DNA from 3 places in the Thermosipho sp. 1244 genome. Region 2 is predicted to be linked to each of the others. Evidence: predicted binding sites of a transcription regulator. Region 2 holds the regulator's gene; each other region holds the start of a gene.
The links. Region 2 encodes HrcA, which represses chaperone genes, less so after heat shock. Its sites were predicted from a motif close to ATTAGCACTCNNANNNTNNGAGTGCTAAT; they were not measured.
Positions count from the first base shown of each region.

Region 1: dnaK (molecular chaperone DnaK) is a predicted target of HrcA. The motif match lies at 2,133-2,161, and genes of this name have one in related genera.
Region 3: AS157_RS04765 (ATP-dependent Clp protease ATP-binding subunit) is a predicted target of HrcA. The motif match lies at 2,414-2,442, and genes of this name have one in related genera.

Region 1 is NZ_LNGA01000023.1:237,676-244,119, reverse strand. It holds gene AS157_RS06335 (ABC transporter permease subunit) at 1-493, shown strand, start outside; gene estD (esterase EstD) at 496-1,695, shown strand; gene AS157_RS06325 (YbjQ family protein) at 1,710-2,042, shown strand; gene dnaK (molecular chaperone DnaK) at 2,192-3,982, shown strand; gene AS157_RS06315 (Hsp20/alpha crystallin family protein) at 3,999-4,427, shown strand; gene fliE (flagellar hook-basal body complex protein FliE) at 4,459-4,746, opposite strand; gene flgC (flagellar basal body rod protein FlgC) at 4,752-5,165, opposite strand; gene flgB (flagellar basal body rod protein FlgB) at 5,177-5,560, opposite strand; gene AS157_RS06295 (DMT family transporter) at 5,586-6,419, opposite strand; gene AS157_RS06290 (metallophosphoesterase family protein) at 6,416-6,444, opposite strand, start outside.
Region 2 is NZ_LNGA01000032.1:93,997-100,440, reverse strand. It holds gene AS157_RS08520 (2-hydroxyacid dehydrogenase) at 1-352, opposite strand, end outside; gene AS157_RS08515 (glycerate kinase type-2 family protein) at 357-1,568, opposite strand; gene nadE (NAD(+) synthase) at 1,570-2,418, opposite strand; gene dnaJ (molecular chaperone DnaJ) at 2,402-3,523, opposite strand; gene AS157_RS08500 (nucleotide exchange factor GrpE) at 3,528-4,079, opposite strand; gene hrcA (heat-inducible transcriptional repressor HrcA) at 4,095-5,108, opposite strand; gene AS157_RS08490 (MFS transporter) at 5,225-6,444, opposite strand, start outside.
Region 3 is NZ_LNGA01000019.1:196-4,440, forward strand. It holds gene AS157_RS04765 (ATP-dependent Clp protease ATP-binding subunit) at 23-2,386, opposite strand; gene AS157_RS04770 (sensor domain-containing diguanylate cyclase) at 2,591-3,976, shown strand; partial or broken gene AS157_RS04775 (hypothetical protein) at 4,073-4,245, shown strand, end outside.

The DNA of each region.
Region 1 (6,444 bases), on a different contig from region 2:
ATTTCCACTATTTTCAAGGGAATTTGAAAATGAAACAATTTCATTTTTACTTGTAAGAAAATCAAGAAAAAATATATTCTACAACAAGCTTATCGTCAGCTTTATTGTACTTTTTATAGAAATCTTTGTTCTATCTTACATTCCCTATATTTACTCTATAATCACAAATAAAACACTTTCTTTTGAGACAACTACAAAATTTTTTATACACTCTTTTATCGGTGCATTTTTCTGGTATTCCATATCTTTTATGTTCTCTGTGATTTTTAACGATCAAGTTAAACCCTTGCTAACTTCTTTTGCAATACTAGGTATTTCAACTACCCTCGGATTTTTAAGACCCATAAGTTTTCTTAACACCTATAAATATATTCTTGGCTACAAAATTTTTAAAGAATCCACAATAGACTTTACATATTCAACATCACTAACTTTAATTGGAATAATACTTTTGTCCTTTTCGTATTACTTATTTGAAAATAAGGAGGTGTAAAAATGAAAAGATGGGTAATTTCTATTGTAATCTTCTCAACTTTTTTATTTTCATCAAATTTTGAAAAAATAGCTTACAATTATTTTTATGCACTTGTAAATGAAAACTACAAAGTGGCGTACAATCTATCATCCAATACAATGAAACAACATCTTCCAATAGAAAAAATAAAAAAAATATGGCAGCAAATAACGTCAACATACGGAAATTTTGAAAAGATAGTAAAATTTCAAATAATAGAAAAACCACCATATAAAGTCTTCATATTCACATCTAAGTTTAAAAAAAGCAATTTAAATATATCTATCACTCTAAACAAAGAAGGAAAAATCGATGGCTTGTTTTTCTCCATTGCGCAAAATGTAGAATATAAAATACCACAATACGTTAAAAGTGATAAATTTTCGGAAAAAGATGTAAAAGTTGGTGATCTTCCAGGAAAATTAACAATTCCAAAAGAGCACACAAAATACGCGGTAATTTTAATACATGGTTCAGGACCACAAGATATGGACGAAACAATTGGACCAAACAAAATATTTAAAGATATAGCATATGCCTTGTCAAGTAACAATATAGCAGTATTAAGATATAACAAAAGAACTTTGTATCAAGCAAATGAAAATATAACCATTAAAGAAGAAGTAATAAACGATGTTCTAAAAGCAATAAAATTACTCAAGGATTATAACTACAAAGAGATATATCTACTTGGACATAGCCTTGGTGCATATGTAGCCCCATACATTGCAACAATAAATGATAATATTTCAGGATTAATATTGCTTGCCCCACCTGCAAGAAATTTAGAAGATGTAATAATTGATCAATTAAAATTTCTCCAAAATACAAGTAATGAAATATTACAAAAACTCCAGAAACTTAAAGAAAATAAAATACCAAATGACGAATTTGTATTAGGCGCAAAAGCAAAATATTGGTATGACTTACGCAACTATAACCCATTAAAATACTTAGGGAAGGTAAAAACTTTAATACTTTTCGGAAAAAATGATTATCAAGTAACTTTAAAAGACTACAACATATTCAAAGAACACTTAACTAACAATACCAAAATTATACTCTTTAATGGATTAACTCATTTATTTATACCAGGTGAAAAAACACCAAATGCATACTTAATCGAAAATCATGTTGATGCAAAAGTTATTGATGAAATTATAAAATTTATAAAAAATTAAAGGAGGAGAACATTATGTTAATATCTACCACAGAAAAAGTCCCAGGGTACAAAATAACAAAAATATTGGGAGTAGTCATGGGAAACATAGTACATTCCAAACATCTTGGGAAAGACATAGCCGCAGCATTTAAAACATTGGCCGGCGGCGAAATCAAATCCTATACAGAAATGATGACTGAAGCAAGAAACAAAGCAATAGAAAGGATGATCGACGAAGCAGAAAAGCTAGGAGCCGATGCTATAGTGTCAATAAGATTTTCCAGCGCTGCAGTAATGAGTGGTGCCGCAGAAATATTAGCATATGGTACAGCAGTAAAATTATCCTCAACAATCGATAACAATTAAAAGTTACGTTTGCTATAATTTTAAGTAAACAACAAATTAACACACAGGAAGGCATTTATTCATGCGCCTTCCTGTTTTTTAGAATTTTATATTATCACTCTTGACAACAGAGTGCTAATATCATATAATATAAACTGGGAGGTGGAAAAATGGCAAATAAGAAAGAATACGTTGTAGGTATAGACTTGGGAACAACAAATAGTGTAATCGCATGGATGAAACCAGATTCAAATGTTGAGGTTATTCCAAATGCTGAAGGCACAAGAACTACACCATCAATAGTCGCTTTTAGTAAATCGGGTGAAATATTGGTTGGCGAACCTGCCAAAAGACAATTAATCTTGAATTCTGATAGGACTTTAAAATCAATTAAAAGGAAAATGGGAACAGATTACAAAGTAAAGATCGACGACAAGGAATACACCCCACAAGAGATTAGTGCATTTGTATTAAAAAAGTTAAAAAGAGATGCTGAAGAATATTTGGGTGGCGAAATAAAAAAAGCGGTAATCACATGTCCTGCATATTTTAATGATGCACAAAGGCAAGCAACAAAAGACGCTGGAAGAATAGCGGGGTTTGAAGTCTTAAGAATAATAAACGAACCTACAGCCGCTGCACTTGCGTATGGTCTCGACAAAAAAGGAAAAGAAGAGAAAGTTTTGGTATACGACTTAGGTGGTGGTACATTTGACGTTTCGATCCTTGAAATAGGGGATGGAGTTATTCAAGTAATCGCAACATCTGGTAATAACCATCTTGGAGGAGACGACTTTGATCAAAAAATAATTGACTGGTTAGCTGAAGAATTCAAAAAACAACATGGTGTTGACCTTAGAGAAGACAAACAAGCATTACAAAGGTTAAGAGATGCAGCTGAAAAAGCAAAAATTGAACTTTCAAGTAAGTTAGAAACCGATATAAGTCTTCCTTACATAACAGCTACCGCAGAAGGTCCGTTGCATCTTGAAATGAGACTAACACGTTCAATGTTTGAATCTCTTACTAGAGATTTAGTGGAAATGACGAGAAAACCTATAGAACAAGCTTTATCAGATGCAAAACTTAGACCAGAAGATATTGATGAAATAATATTGGTTGGCGGAATGACAAGAGTACCTATGGTACAAAACTTTATCAAAGAAATTTTTGGAAAAGAACCAAATAAAGGAGTAAATCCCGATGAAGCTGTTGCAGTCGGAGCAGCTATTCAAGCAGCAATATTAGCTGGCGAAGAAGGTGCACAAGGTAAAGATATTGTCCTAGTAGATGTCACTCCATTAACATTGGGAATTGAAGTAAAAGGCGGATTATTTGAGCCAATTATTCCTAGAAATTCCACAATACCAATCAAGAAGAGTAAAGTATTTACAACAGCAGAAGATGGTCAAACTGAAGTAGAAGTTAGAGTATATCAAGGTGAAAGACCAATTGCAGCAGACAATATATTGCTTGGTAGCTTTAGATTAGTTGGAATTCCACCTGCTCCCAGAGGAGTTCCTCAAATTGAAGTTACTTTTGACATTGATAGCGACGGTATAGTACATGTCTCTGCAAAGGATTTAGGGACTGGGAAAGAACAATCTATGGTTGTCTCTGGAAGACATAAACTTTCCGAAAATGACATTAACAAAATAATAGAAGATGCAAAGAAATTTGAAGAACAAGATAAAAGAAGAAGGGAAGAAGTGGAATTAAAGAACAAAGCAGACGACCTTGCATACTACATAGAAAAATCTCTAAAGGAATATGGTGATAAGATTCCTCAAGACGAAAAACAAAAACTTGAAAACTTAGTAAAAGACTTAAGAGATGCTATAAACAAAAACGATATACCAAGAATAAAGATGTTGTTTGACGAGCTTGATAGGGAGAAAAACAAAATAGGTGAATATATATACAAACAAAATGGTAATCAACAATCAGAAAATAGTAAATAAAAAAGGAGGTGAAACTATGTTAGCAAGAAGAGGTTACTTTGATCCATTTGTAGAGCTTCAAAGGGAAATTGATAGATTATTTGAAGATTTCATGGAACCTTCAAGAAATTCCAGAATTCACTTCCCCAAAGTGGACATATATGAAACGGAAAATGAAGTCGTAATTGAGGCAGAACTTCCTGGAATGAAAAAGGATGATGTAAAAATAACAATAGAAGATGGAGTCTTAATAATAAAGGGAGAAAGAAAATTTAACAGAGAAGATAAAAACAAGAACTACAGAGTTATCGAAAGAGTCGAAGGTCAATTTGAAAGGGCATTTGTATTACCAGATTATGTAGATGTAGAAAAAATAAGCGCTAAATTTAACGATGGTGTTTTAAAAATTGAACTTCCTAAAAAAGTAGAAAAAGAAAAGAAAATTATAGATATAAAGGTAGAATAAAAAAAGGCTTCGGGAATTTCCGAAGCCTTTTTTAAAATTGCATCCTCATTATCTCTTTATACGCATCTACTATCTTATTTCTTACCTCAACAGTAAGCCTAAGTGAAATTGATGCCTTTTCAGCTTCCACAATTACTTCGTGTATATTACTTATCTTTCCTGTGGCAAAATCGTCTGCCATTTGTTCTGCCTTTCTTTGCTGTTGATTAACACTTTTTATAGCATCATTCAATATTTTTGTAAAATCACTATTTTGCTTTTTCAAAGAATTTGGTTTTAGATTTCCATAATTTCCTATTCCATTTACCTTATCTATCATTCAAATCACCTCCCAATTTGGAGCGCACTATTAATCATCGCTTTAGTGGTATTAAAAGCAGTAACATTTGCCTCATACGCACGTTGAGCATTTATCATATCAACCATTTCCCTTACTACATTAACATTTGGTAATTTCACATAACCATTTTCATCCGCATCCGGATGAGTAGGATCGTAAACTATTCTAAAAGGAGATTGATCTTCGTATATTTTTTTAACAATAACTCCTCCATTTTCCACCCTACCTTTAATATTCCTAACTAATTCTTGAAAGACCGGAACCTTCCTTCTATACGGTTCCCCATTTTTTGTACGTGTAGTTTCAGAATTTGCAAGATTATTTGTAATAACATCTATTCTCAATCTTTGAGCTGACATACCTGTTGCAGCAATTGTCATTATATTAAATTCGTTCATACAAATCCTCCTTATCTAATATTTCTTACAACTGTGTTATACCTTTCAATATTCGCACTCATAAGTCTAGAAAGTGTTTGATACTTTAAAGCATTTTTAACCATCTCAGCCATTTCGACATCAATATCTACGTTATTCTTATCATTAGTTAAGGATGTGTTTTTCTGTATCTTCAAGATAGGATTTATATTTTCCTTAATATTAGTTATATGACTAGTAGAAGTAGTTTTTAATTTTAACTTCATCTTCGATTCACTTAATAATTCTTCAAATACTATATATTTTCTTTTATAATTTGGAGTTTCTGCATTTGCAATATTTTGTGAATGTATTTCTTGTCTTTTCAAGGCCACATCCATTGCAATCTTTAATGTATCAAAATTCGTATTAAACATCTTTTCCCTCCTCATTCTAATCATTCTACATTTCTCTTAAAAATCCTAAAAATTTCTTGGGGATTATAGTCAAAATCAAAGCCAATAAAGTTAAAATCATCCCAAATACTTGCATTAGTGAAAGTTTTTCAGATAAAAGTAAAATTGAAAAAAGCGTTGTGAAAATCGGCTCACCAACAAAAATTAATGCAGCTGTATTACTTCCTACAATTTTTTGGTATTTTGCTTGTGCAATCAACGCATATATAGTGGCAAAAACTGCAGTAAACAAGGCAACAGACAAAACGTTTAAACTAAAATTCCAAGTACCTTTTATTCCAAATAAAGTATTTAACAAAGCTACCATAAAAAACTGAGAAGTTAACAAGTCCTTTTCATTAGACTTTTTGGAATAGTGTGTTACTAAAACAACATGTAAAGCATAAAAAATAGCACAGAAAAACGTAAGAATATCACCAATATTTATACTATTAATACCTCCAGAAAGAAGATATTCACCAACAATAGCAATCAAAAATGAAAAGACTTGAATTTTTGATGGTTTCTTTTTTTCTATGTAATACGAAAACACTGGAATAAGCATTATGTAAAATGCGGTAATAAATCCACTTTTTGAAGATGTAGTTATTGAAAGTCCCCAAGTTTGAGTTGCATATGATATTCCTAACACAACACCTAAAATTATACCGTATTTATTCCCTCTTCCAAAAATAAAATACGAAAGTAAAGTCGCAATCCAAAATCGAATCGCATTATACGCAAAAGGAGAAATATTTGGTAAAATCATCTTTTGTATGGGAAAAGTTAATCCCCAAATCAAAGTTACAATCAATAAATTTATTATTGCAACAACTCTCATATTCTCCCCTCCAAATATTTAAGAT
Region 2 (6,444 bases):
AAATCCCCTCTTTAAGATCATTGTGGTACTCCACAACTCTCCCCATTAAAGCAAGGGAAAGGGCAATAGCTCTTTCTGCAACCATTTTACCATTTCCATGTGAATTTGATACAATTATCCCTCTTTCCTTTATAACCTTCCAAGGTAATTTATCAGTACCAGTCCATGGAATAAAGATTACCTTTAAATTTTTGGCTTTCAATACCTGCTCTTCTGTTAAAAATCCACCAATTACTATATCCATTTCTTCTAAACGTGCTATATCCTTTGAAGTAAACCACTCAATTTCTTTGTAATCCTCCATCTTTTTTCCAAAATACTCAGTAATCTTTGTTAGTACTATAGCTTTCATATTCTCACCTCTTAAGTATAAAACCTATATCGTTTAGATTTGTTCCTGTAGGGCCACTAATAAACAAATCACCTGCAATCTTTAAAGCATTATATGTATCATTATTCTCCAAAAAATCCTCTGGTAAAAAACCTTTTTCTCTAATGATTTTAACGGTATTTCCATCGACTATACCACCTGCTGCATCTGTAGGCCCATCTGTACCATCTGTACCTACAGATGCAATAACCACGTTATCCATTCCCTCTATTTCGATAGCCGCTGAAAAAGAAAGCTCTTGATTTCTTCCACCAAGACCATTTCCCTTTACCTTTACCACAGTTTCTCCACCAAATATTAAACAATAAGGCTTTTTAAAGGAATTTTTGCTTTTTACAATACTTGCCAAAAACTTTCCCGCTTCTCTTGCCTGACAAGTTAATTGTGTTGTTAATATGTATGTATTAAAACCGTATTTTTTTGCACTTTCTTCCAATTTTTTACACGCATAATCTACATTACCTACAATGTAATGAGAAATTTTTCTTTGGACTTTTGCACACTTTTGTAAAACATTCCATATATTTTCGTTTAAGTTTATTTTATATCTTTCAACTATTTTCTTTACATCCTTAAAAGTACTATTATCTGGATAAACAGGTCCAGAAGCAATGTATTCTAATTTATCTCCTAACACATCAGATAACACAAGTGGTACAACCTTTGCATTAATTAAAGAAAGAAATTTTCCGCCCTTTACCTTGGAAAGTTTTTTTCTTATTATATTAATTTCTTCAATATTTGCACCCTTTCTTAATAAATCATTTGTTATATTCCTTAAATCTTCAAGCGTTACACCTTCTTCCAAATATTCAAAAAGAGAAGAACCTCCTCCAGAAATCAAAAACAACAAAACATCATCTTGCGTTAATTTTCTCAATTTTTCAATGGCAAACTTTGTATATTTTAGTGAATTTTCATCCGGTATGGGATGTCCTGCTTCAAAGATATCGAAGTTTTTTATATCCCCAAATGAATATCCATACTTTGTAATTATAATTCCATATACTACATCCAAATACTCAGATACAGCTTTTGCCATATGCCATGCTGCTTTTCCAATAGAAAGTACATAAACCTTTTTCAATTCCATCTTTTTTAACTTTTCCAAAACCAACTTTTCCGGACTTATTTGATCAAATGTTTCTAAAATTATCTTCTTGGCTATATCCTTCATATTATCCCTCAATGCTAATATTTCTTACTTTATTTCTAAACTTCCCAATCTCATACAATCTCTTTACTTTTTTTACTTTTTCCGGATCTTCATCGGATAAGTCTTTATTTTGTACTATTTTCTTTAGGATCCTATCTAAAGTAGGATAGTCTAACTCAAAGACTTCTTCATCACTAAGGCCAGGTATCAAATCTGGTGAGGCAGGTTTTTCAAGGATTCTTTCTGGAATGTTTAAAAGTTTCCCCAACTTGTACACTTCCGTTTTATAAAGATGAAGTAAAGGTTCAACATCTGTAGAATCATCCCCCCATTTTACGTACAAACCTGTTAAAAATTCCGTCTTGTTAGTTGTACCCACCACTGCATAGTTTCTCTTTTCAGCTTCTTTGTACAAATAAACCATTCTAATCCTATGCTTTATTCTATAATAACTTATTCCTTTTAGAAATTCTTCATCCTCTATACCTAAGACATCAAATTCAAACGGATTACCTTTGTTCTTATACTTATTCCATCTACTTTTTGCATATCTTTCTTTTATTTTAAAGGGAACAAATAAAGCCGGTGGATAATATTTATAAACTCCAAATTTTCTAACTATTCTACTTATATTTTTAACTTCATAATCAACATTAAAATACTCACAAACAAACCTTGCATCTTTTATTGAATCTCTTGGACTATCTCTCTCTGGAAGGATAAAACATTTTATTCTACTTTTTTCTAACACTCTCACCAATAAACCAAGAACTACCGCAGAATCAACTCCCCCACTTACCCCCAAAACAGCTCCTGAAAATCTATACTCTTTAAAAAAATTCTCTAAAAATTCTTCAACTCTCTTCAACATCCTTTCCCCTCAACTTTGCTATCTCTTTTAATAACTTTTTTTCAGTTCTTGATACCCTACTTGGAATCTCAACTCTAACCCTCAAAATTAAATCTCCTCTTTTCCCCGTTCTCATATCAGGCAATCCTTCACCATATACATATATTTCTTGTCCATGTTGAACACCCGCTGGAATTTTTACCTCTTTTATTTTACCATTTGGCATTCTAATTTTTACCTTTGTACCCAAAATTGCTTCCAAATAATCTATTTTAATCTCTTTAATTAAATCATTTCCCTTTCTTTCAAAATCAGAGTATCCAACAACTCTTACGTGAACATACAAATCACCATATTCTCCTCCATTATACCCGGCATTTCCTCCTCTTTGTATTCTCAAGATAGTTCCATTTTCAATACCAGCTGGAATGTTAACTTCAACTTTATATCTTTTCTTTATCCTTCCTGTTCCACCACAAGTATGGCAACTCTCCCCAGGAATTTTTCCTGTTCCACCACAATGATTACACGTATATTGGTTTACAATAACACCTAAAAATGTTCTCCTTTCTTCTCTAACAGTACCTGTCCCATGACACTTTGGACAAGTAATCCAACCACTACCAGGCTCAACTCCTTCACCGTTACAATGTTCACAAACCTCGTATCTATCATATTCAAGCGGTATCCTTATTCCGGTAAACAACTCCTCAAAAGACACATCAACGGAAATATTTATATCTTCTCCTCTTTTTGGTCTTTTTGCTCTCTTTCTTGAAGATGTTCTTTGATCACCAAAGAAAATATTGAAAATATCGTTGTTTATAAAATCACCAAAGTCTTTAAAAATATCCTCAAAACCGCCAAAACCGCCAAATCCACCTCCGGCATTCGGTGGTACATCTCCCACATAACCATACCTATCATACATCGCCCGTTTTTCAGGATCAGAAAGCACATCGTATGCTTCCTGAATTTCCTTGAATTTTTCTTCCGCTAACTTTCTATTCTCATAATTTCTATCGGGATGCCATTTTTTTATAAGTTTCTTATATGCTTGCCTTATTTCATCTTGGGATGCGTTCCTTGAAACACCAAGAATTTCATAATAATCTTTTTTGGCCATAAAGTCACCTCCTAGGCTTTACCGAGACCTTAACCTTTGCAGGTTTTAAAATTCTTCCTTTAAATTTATAGCCATCCTCTACAACTTCTACAACAGAATATTCTTCTTTTTCCTCATCTTCAACCCTTTCTACCGCTTCATGTTCGAATGGATCAAATTTATCACCTACTTTAACTTCTTCAAGTCCAAAACTCTCCAACAATTTAAATAAATTCTTATAAATCAATTCAATTGCCTTGTAAAATTGTGTGTTTCTTTCTTCATCAGTCGCATTTGAAAATGATCTTTTAAAATCATCTAAAATTGGCAAAAATCTTTCCAAAATCCTTCCCATCGTTGAAACTGCTATTTGTTCTTTTTCTTTGAGCACATCTTTTTTGTAATTTTCAAATTGAGATTTTAATACACGTGCATAATTTTCAAATTCTTTTAACTGTAACTCTAATTCCTTTATTTTTTCTTTTTGTTCTTCCACAATTTTCTCCGGTGTTTTTTCCCCTTTTACCTCTTCATTCTTTTCTACATTCTTTATTTCATTTTTCATTTCTTTTTCCACTTCAATCACCTCCAATTATTCAACATTTCTTGCAACAATAGTAAAATATTCAGTAAGTCTGTTAACCACATATTCCACACTATCAAATACCTTAGAGTAATCACTAAATTTATCAAAAATTACGGCAATTCTCCCCACTTCTCGCTCAAAGACAAAATAAGGCATTATCAAAACTGCATATTGCTCAAAATTTCTTATATTATGTTCCTTTCCTATGTATATCCCTTCACCTAGTGAAAAAATTTGCGGATAAAATTCAGAATTTGTAGAAATTTTTACAATTTCTCTTAACTTATCTTCACCAAATTTCTTTGCATTCACAAGATTAAATACTCCTTCAATAATGTATTCATCGTATTTCTCAGATGCAATTCTTTCAGAAAGTTCTATAAACTCTTTTAATCTCCCGCCAACCCATGAAAACTTTTCAACCACTTCTTTTAATTTTAATTTAAAATCACTCAAAAGTATTCCATCAAGACTTTTATTCAAAAACTCTTCAATTTCCAATATATTAGAAATTTCGGAATGTTGTATAGGAAGAACAGAAGTAAGTCCCAATTCAGTAATAATGTTTACAATGGAAAAGGTCTTTGTAACTGGAGTTAGTACAATCCTCCTAACCCTAAGATTCATGGGATTAGGTTTTTCTATAATAACAAAAGCTTTTAGAGTATTTGATAAAAGCTTTGCAGCACCTCGGATGATTTTATCCAAATCACCTATTGGAAAATCCGTTCTAACATCTATGGAAGAACCTACTTTTTTTGTCTCTTTTCTCACCTTTAAGACTTCATTTACATAAAACTTCAATCCCTTATCCGTAGGAATACGTCCCGCAGAAGTGTGGGGTTGAAAAACATATCCCAAATAATCCAACTTTCTCATGTCGTTTCTAACAGTTGCTCCACTCCACTCTAAATTCGTTGTTTCTAAAATCTTTTGAGAACTTACGGGAATACCAGATTTTACATACTCTCTAACTAAACAATATAGAATTTTCTTTTGTCTATCGGACAAATCTTTCATATTTCCACCTCTTTATCAGAGGAATTATCACTCTCATACTTTGTCTGATAATAGTATAACATAAAAAAATTGAACAGTCAATTAAACAAAAAATGGGCATCGTAAGATGCCCAAAATTATCCAACTGGTTTATCTTTAGTTTCCACACCAAGAATCAATACTAATAGACCTGTAATAATTGAAAATATTGCAGTATACGAAAGCGCGGCAACTATAGATTTATCAACAAAGTATCCCGTAAAGTATGGTGCTATTATTCCAGCAACCCTTGCCATTACACCTGCTACTCCATTTGCAGTACCTCTAAATGAGGTGGGAAACAACTCTGGGGTATACGCATATACTAATCCCCAGACTCCTAAAGTAAAGAATGAAAGAACTAAAACAACAAACAAAAACGTAATATTTCCAGAGGCAAGAAATAGGAAAAACGAAGAAAGTCCCATTCCTATAAAATACACGGATAAAGTCTTTTTCCTTCCCCATTTTTCTATTAAATAAGCCACAGAAAGATATCCAGGCAATTGGGCAAGGTATACAAAAAATGTATACCATTTTGCTTTAGTTATGGTAATTGAAAGGTTTTCCACAAAAACCCTAGGTGCCCATGAAAAAAGTGCGTAATACACAAAGCTTACGACAAACCAAGATATCATAACCAAAATAGTTTGTTTAACGTATCTACTTTTAAACAGAGCACCAAAAGTAACTTTCACCTTTTCCACACTTTCAATATCATCTGGAACATCACCATATCTCTCTTTTAAAGCTTTTATACCATTTCTTTCAAAAAGATACTTTGGAGTTTCGGAATTTTTTAAAAGCGCTATTAATATCAACAACCCTAATGAAAAAATATAAAAATTCCATCTCCAGCCAAATCTTTCCCCGAAAGTTACCGCAAAAAGTGCTATTAATATACTTCCAATTGCCCAACTGGTTTCCAAATATACTAAATACCTTCCTCTAAGTTTTATCGATGTAAATTCAGAAAGATAAGTATTCGCCGAAGGTAAAAGTCCTCCATATCCAAAACCAGATAAAAATCTCAAGAAATAAGCTATTGAATATCCCTTCGAAAAGCCAAATAATACCGTAAAAATCACGGAAATTAACAAGTAAAAAATAGTTCCGGTCTTTCTGCCAAAGTAATCCAAAATCACGCCAGACAACAATGCACCAAAAAGCATGCCCAAGAATGTTGCACTAACAAGAGAACTTGCCATGGTTTTTGAAAGTTGCCATTCTGAAATTAAATCCGGAAGAACAAATGGCATAACCATAACACCAGCAGATCCTACTATCCATATTAAAGAAGTCAAAATTAAGAGACTTC
Region 3 (4,245 bases), on a different contig from region 2:
AAAATAAGGGGCGACTTGCCCCTTATTTTGTAAGTTCTTTTTCTTTTTCAACTGAGATCATTCCGTTGTTTACATCAACTAAAACTATATCTCCTTCTTTAATTTCTCCAGCTATAATTTTCTTTGAAAGAGGTGTTTCAATTTCTCGTTCTATTAATCTTCTTAATGGTCTTGCTCCAAAGGCTGGATCATATCCTTTCTTTGCAAGGTATGCTTTTGCGTTATCTGTTAGTTTTATTTTTAGGCTCTTTTCTTTTAATCTCTTTTCAAGCCTTGAAATTAACTTTTCAACTATTTCTTTCATATGCTTTTCTGTAAGTGGTTTGAATATCACAACATGGTCAATTCTGTTTATGAACTCTGGTCTAAAATAGTGTTTTAAATCTTCCCTTACAGATTCTTCTATTTTTTCAAACTCTATTCCCGCTTCAACCTTTCTCAATATCTTATCGCTTGCGAGGTTACTGGTCATTATAATTATCGTGTTTCTAAAATCAACTGTGTTACCTTTTCCATCTGTTAATCTACCATCATCAAAAACTTGCAGTAATACGTTAAATACTTCTGGATGTGCTTTTTCAACCTCATCCAAAAGAATTACGCTATATGGTTTTCTTCTTACTTGTTCTGTTAATTGTCCGCCTTGATCATACCCCACATATCCTGGAGGTGCACCAATGAGTCTTGCAACTGAGTGTTTTTCCATGTACTCACTCATGTCTATTCTAATGAGCGCGTTTTCGGAACCAAATAAAAGTTCTGCAATGGTCTTTGCAAGTTCTGTTTTACCAACACCACTTGGACCTAAGAATAGGAAGGTACCAATTGGTCTATTGGGATCCTTTATACCTGCTCTTGCTTTTCTGATAGCATCTGCAACAACTTTGACTGCTTCTTCTTGGTCTACCATTCTTTGATGTACAAGTTCTTCAAATCTTAATAACTTTTCTTTTTCTGATTCCATCATTTTGGTTGCGGGTATACCAGTCCACGATTCTACAACCTTTGCAACTGTATCAGCGGTTACCTTGTCGGTTCCGTATTTCTTTTCAAGTTCTTCATATTGATTTTGAAGTTTATACATTTGTTGTTTCATTTCAGCTGCTTCTTTGTATTGGGAATTTATAGTAAGTTCATCGATTTTTTCACTTAAAGATTTTATTTTTTCCTTTAGTTCTGAGATTTTTGGATCGGCGGACTTTAAACTTATCTTTGCAGCAGCTTCATCAATCAAATCTATAGCTTTATCTGGCATAAATCTATCTTGGATGTATTTTGAAGATAACTTTGCTGCAGCTTCTATAGCTTCATCCGTTATTTCTACGTTGTGGTGTTTTTCGTATGTTTCTTTTAAACCTTTTAATATTTTTATAGTTTCTTCTACACTAGGTTCCTCAATTAGTACAGGCTGAAATCTTCTGGCAAGGGCTTTGTCCTTTTCTATGTGTTTTCTGTATTCTTCTAAAGTTGTTGCACCAATTGCATGTAGTTCTCCTCTGGCTAGTGCAGGTTTTAACATGTTAGATGCATCCATTGCACCTTCTGCAGCACCTGCTCCAACTATTGTATGAAGTTCGTCGATAAAGAGAATTACATTGTTTTTCATTTTATTTATTTCTTCCATTACCTTTTTCAATCTTTCTTCAAATTCGCCACGATACTTACTACCTGCAAGCATTTTTCCAAGATCAAGCATTAATATCTTTTTATTTTTAAGTTTTTCAGGGACTTTTCCTTCAACAATTTTTTGTGCAAGACCTTCAACAATAGCAGTTTTACCGACACCTGGATCGCCTATAAGCACGGGGTTGTTTTTTGTTTTTCTAGAGAGAATTTCAATAACTCTTTCAATTTCTTTTTCCCTACCGATAACAGGTGAAAGTTTACCCTCTCTTGCAAGTTTTGTTAAATCTACCGTGTATTTTGAAAGTACGTTTCCTTCTCCGTCTAATTCTCCATTCTCCACAAGTTCTTTTACCGATTTTAATACTTCTTCATATGTGATTCCGTATTTATTTAGTATGGCAGCAGCTTGAGTAGAGCTATCTTTAAGCAGTGCCAAAAGAAAATGAATAGGTGAAACTTTACTTGAACCGAGTAATTTTGCTTCTTTTCTGGAGAGTTCAAATATTCTGGAAAGTTCATTTGACATGTAAACTCCAGAACCAGAACCGTAGTATACCCCATATTGACTTTCGATTAATTCTTCAATTCTATCCAATATTTCATCTAAATTTATACGTGTTTTTATAAGTTTTTGCACTACATCATCTTGTAGAATTTCATAGAGCACATGCTCTGGTTTTAAAAGATTTTGCCTTTTTTGGGTCAAATTTTCTGCCGCTTGTTGGACTAATTCTTGCATTTTATTGTCTAAATACCTCAATTTAACCACCTCCAAAATTATTTTCTTTTTATCACTCACATATATAGACTGATAACATTTGTTTTTGGTTCACGGTTTGTTGTTACGTTTTTGTAAACAATAGTGTTTGACGATGTTTTTAATCAAATGTAAATGATTTGTTTTTGGTTGATTTTGAATGTTTTTATGTTTTATATTAGATATGTACGATTTGGAGGGGATAAAATGTATTTTATCTTGGGGTTAGTTGTAATTTTGGTTCTTTTTTTAATTTTTTCTTTGGTTTATATATTAAAGTTAAGAAATTTAGTTAATTTGGTGTTTGATAGTAAATCTTCAAAAATGGGTGTTGCAGTTTGGCATGGTGGAAAACTTAAATATTTTTCATCTAGTCTATTAAATTATGCTAAGATGTATAATGTAAATTTTTTTGATTTTAAAAATGTTACTGAAGATAAAATTAGAGTTTTTTCAAAGAAATATTCGCAATTAGAAGTGTTTTTTAATATGATTTTGAAAAATTACTATAAAGATAAATTAGAATTTGAGGTAGAAATTGAAATTGGTGGACAGATATTTCTTTTGAAGTTTTTCAGGATAAAGTCCAAAGGTTTGAGGTATTCAATACTTTTTTTGGTAAATATTTCAAGCAATGTATATTCGTATGCCAAAGATATTATCAAGCCTTTAAATAAAATTCCACAAAGTATTTTTTTGGATATTTTAAATAGAAAAACTCTTTCGGAAGTTTCAAAAAAGTTGTTTAATTTTTTAAAAGGACAGAAAATGATTGACTCTCTTGTTGTAGCAACTAGAAGAGGTGATGGAAGTACTTACATACATTATGCTAATATAGGTTTTGAGGAAAGGATGAATTTTGTTATTCCACCTAAAAAGAAGCCAATTGTTTCATATGTAATGGATTTTGGTAAGAAGTTATATATAAAAAATTCGGAAAGATTAGTCCTTCCAAAAGGATATGAAAGAATAGTGTTTGGAAAAAATAGAATTGTTTCCATTTATGGTGTTCCTTTAAAATTTGAAGAAGAGATTTTTGGTGCGGTGTTGTTTGAAAAAGGTGGAAAAAATGCATTTACATCTAAAGAATTATACATGTTTGATTTGTTATCTGAAATTTTGACTATAAATTTTAAGTTTAGAGAGGTCTTTAATAAGCTTGTTAAAGAAAAGAAGGAAACACTTAGAATTTCTTTATTTGATCCATTAACAGGTGCTTACAGCAGAAATTTCTTAAACAAGATGAATTTTGACGATAATTATTCTATAATATTTATAGATTTGGATGGTTTTAAAAAACTTAACGATACCTATGGACATGATTATGGCGATAAAGTATTGAAAAAGTTTGTAAAATTATGTAAGAAAAGTATAAGGAAAGAAGATAAAGTTGTAAGATACGGAGGAGACGAGTTTTTAATCTTTGTAAGTGGAAAAAATGCAAAACAAGTTGTTGATAGGATAAAACGAAAATCAAATATTGATTTTTCGTATGGAATTGTAAAGTACAACAAGCAAAAGAATTTTGGAGAAATTTTAAAAGAAGTGGATAGGAAAATGTATGAAATGAAAAAAAGTAAGAGACGCGGTTGATGTTTTGTTGATAACTCCGAAGAATTATGGGAGTGTTTCAAAAATAAGAGGAAGTGGTTCAAAAATAAAAGGGGAGATGATATAATCTCCCCTGATATGAGAAGAACTAACATAAAGAAAATACTCAAACTTGTTAAAAAATTTTACAACAATATTTTACCACAACTTCCTCAAAAATCTACCTCCAAAGGTAGACCTAAGAAATACCCAGACGCACTAATTCTTTCCTTAGCAGTTTTAAAAGAACTGTTTGCTCTTTCGTTTAGAGA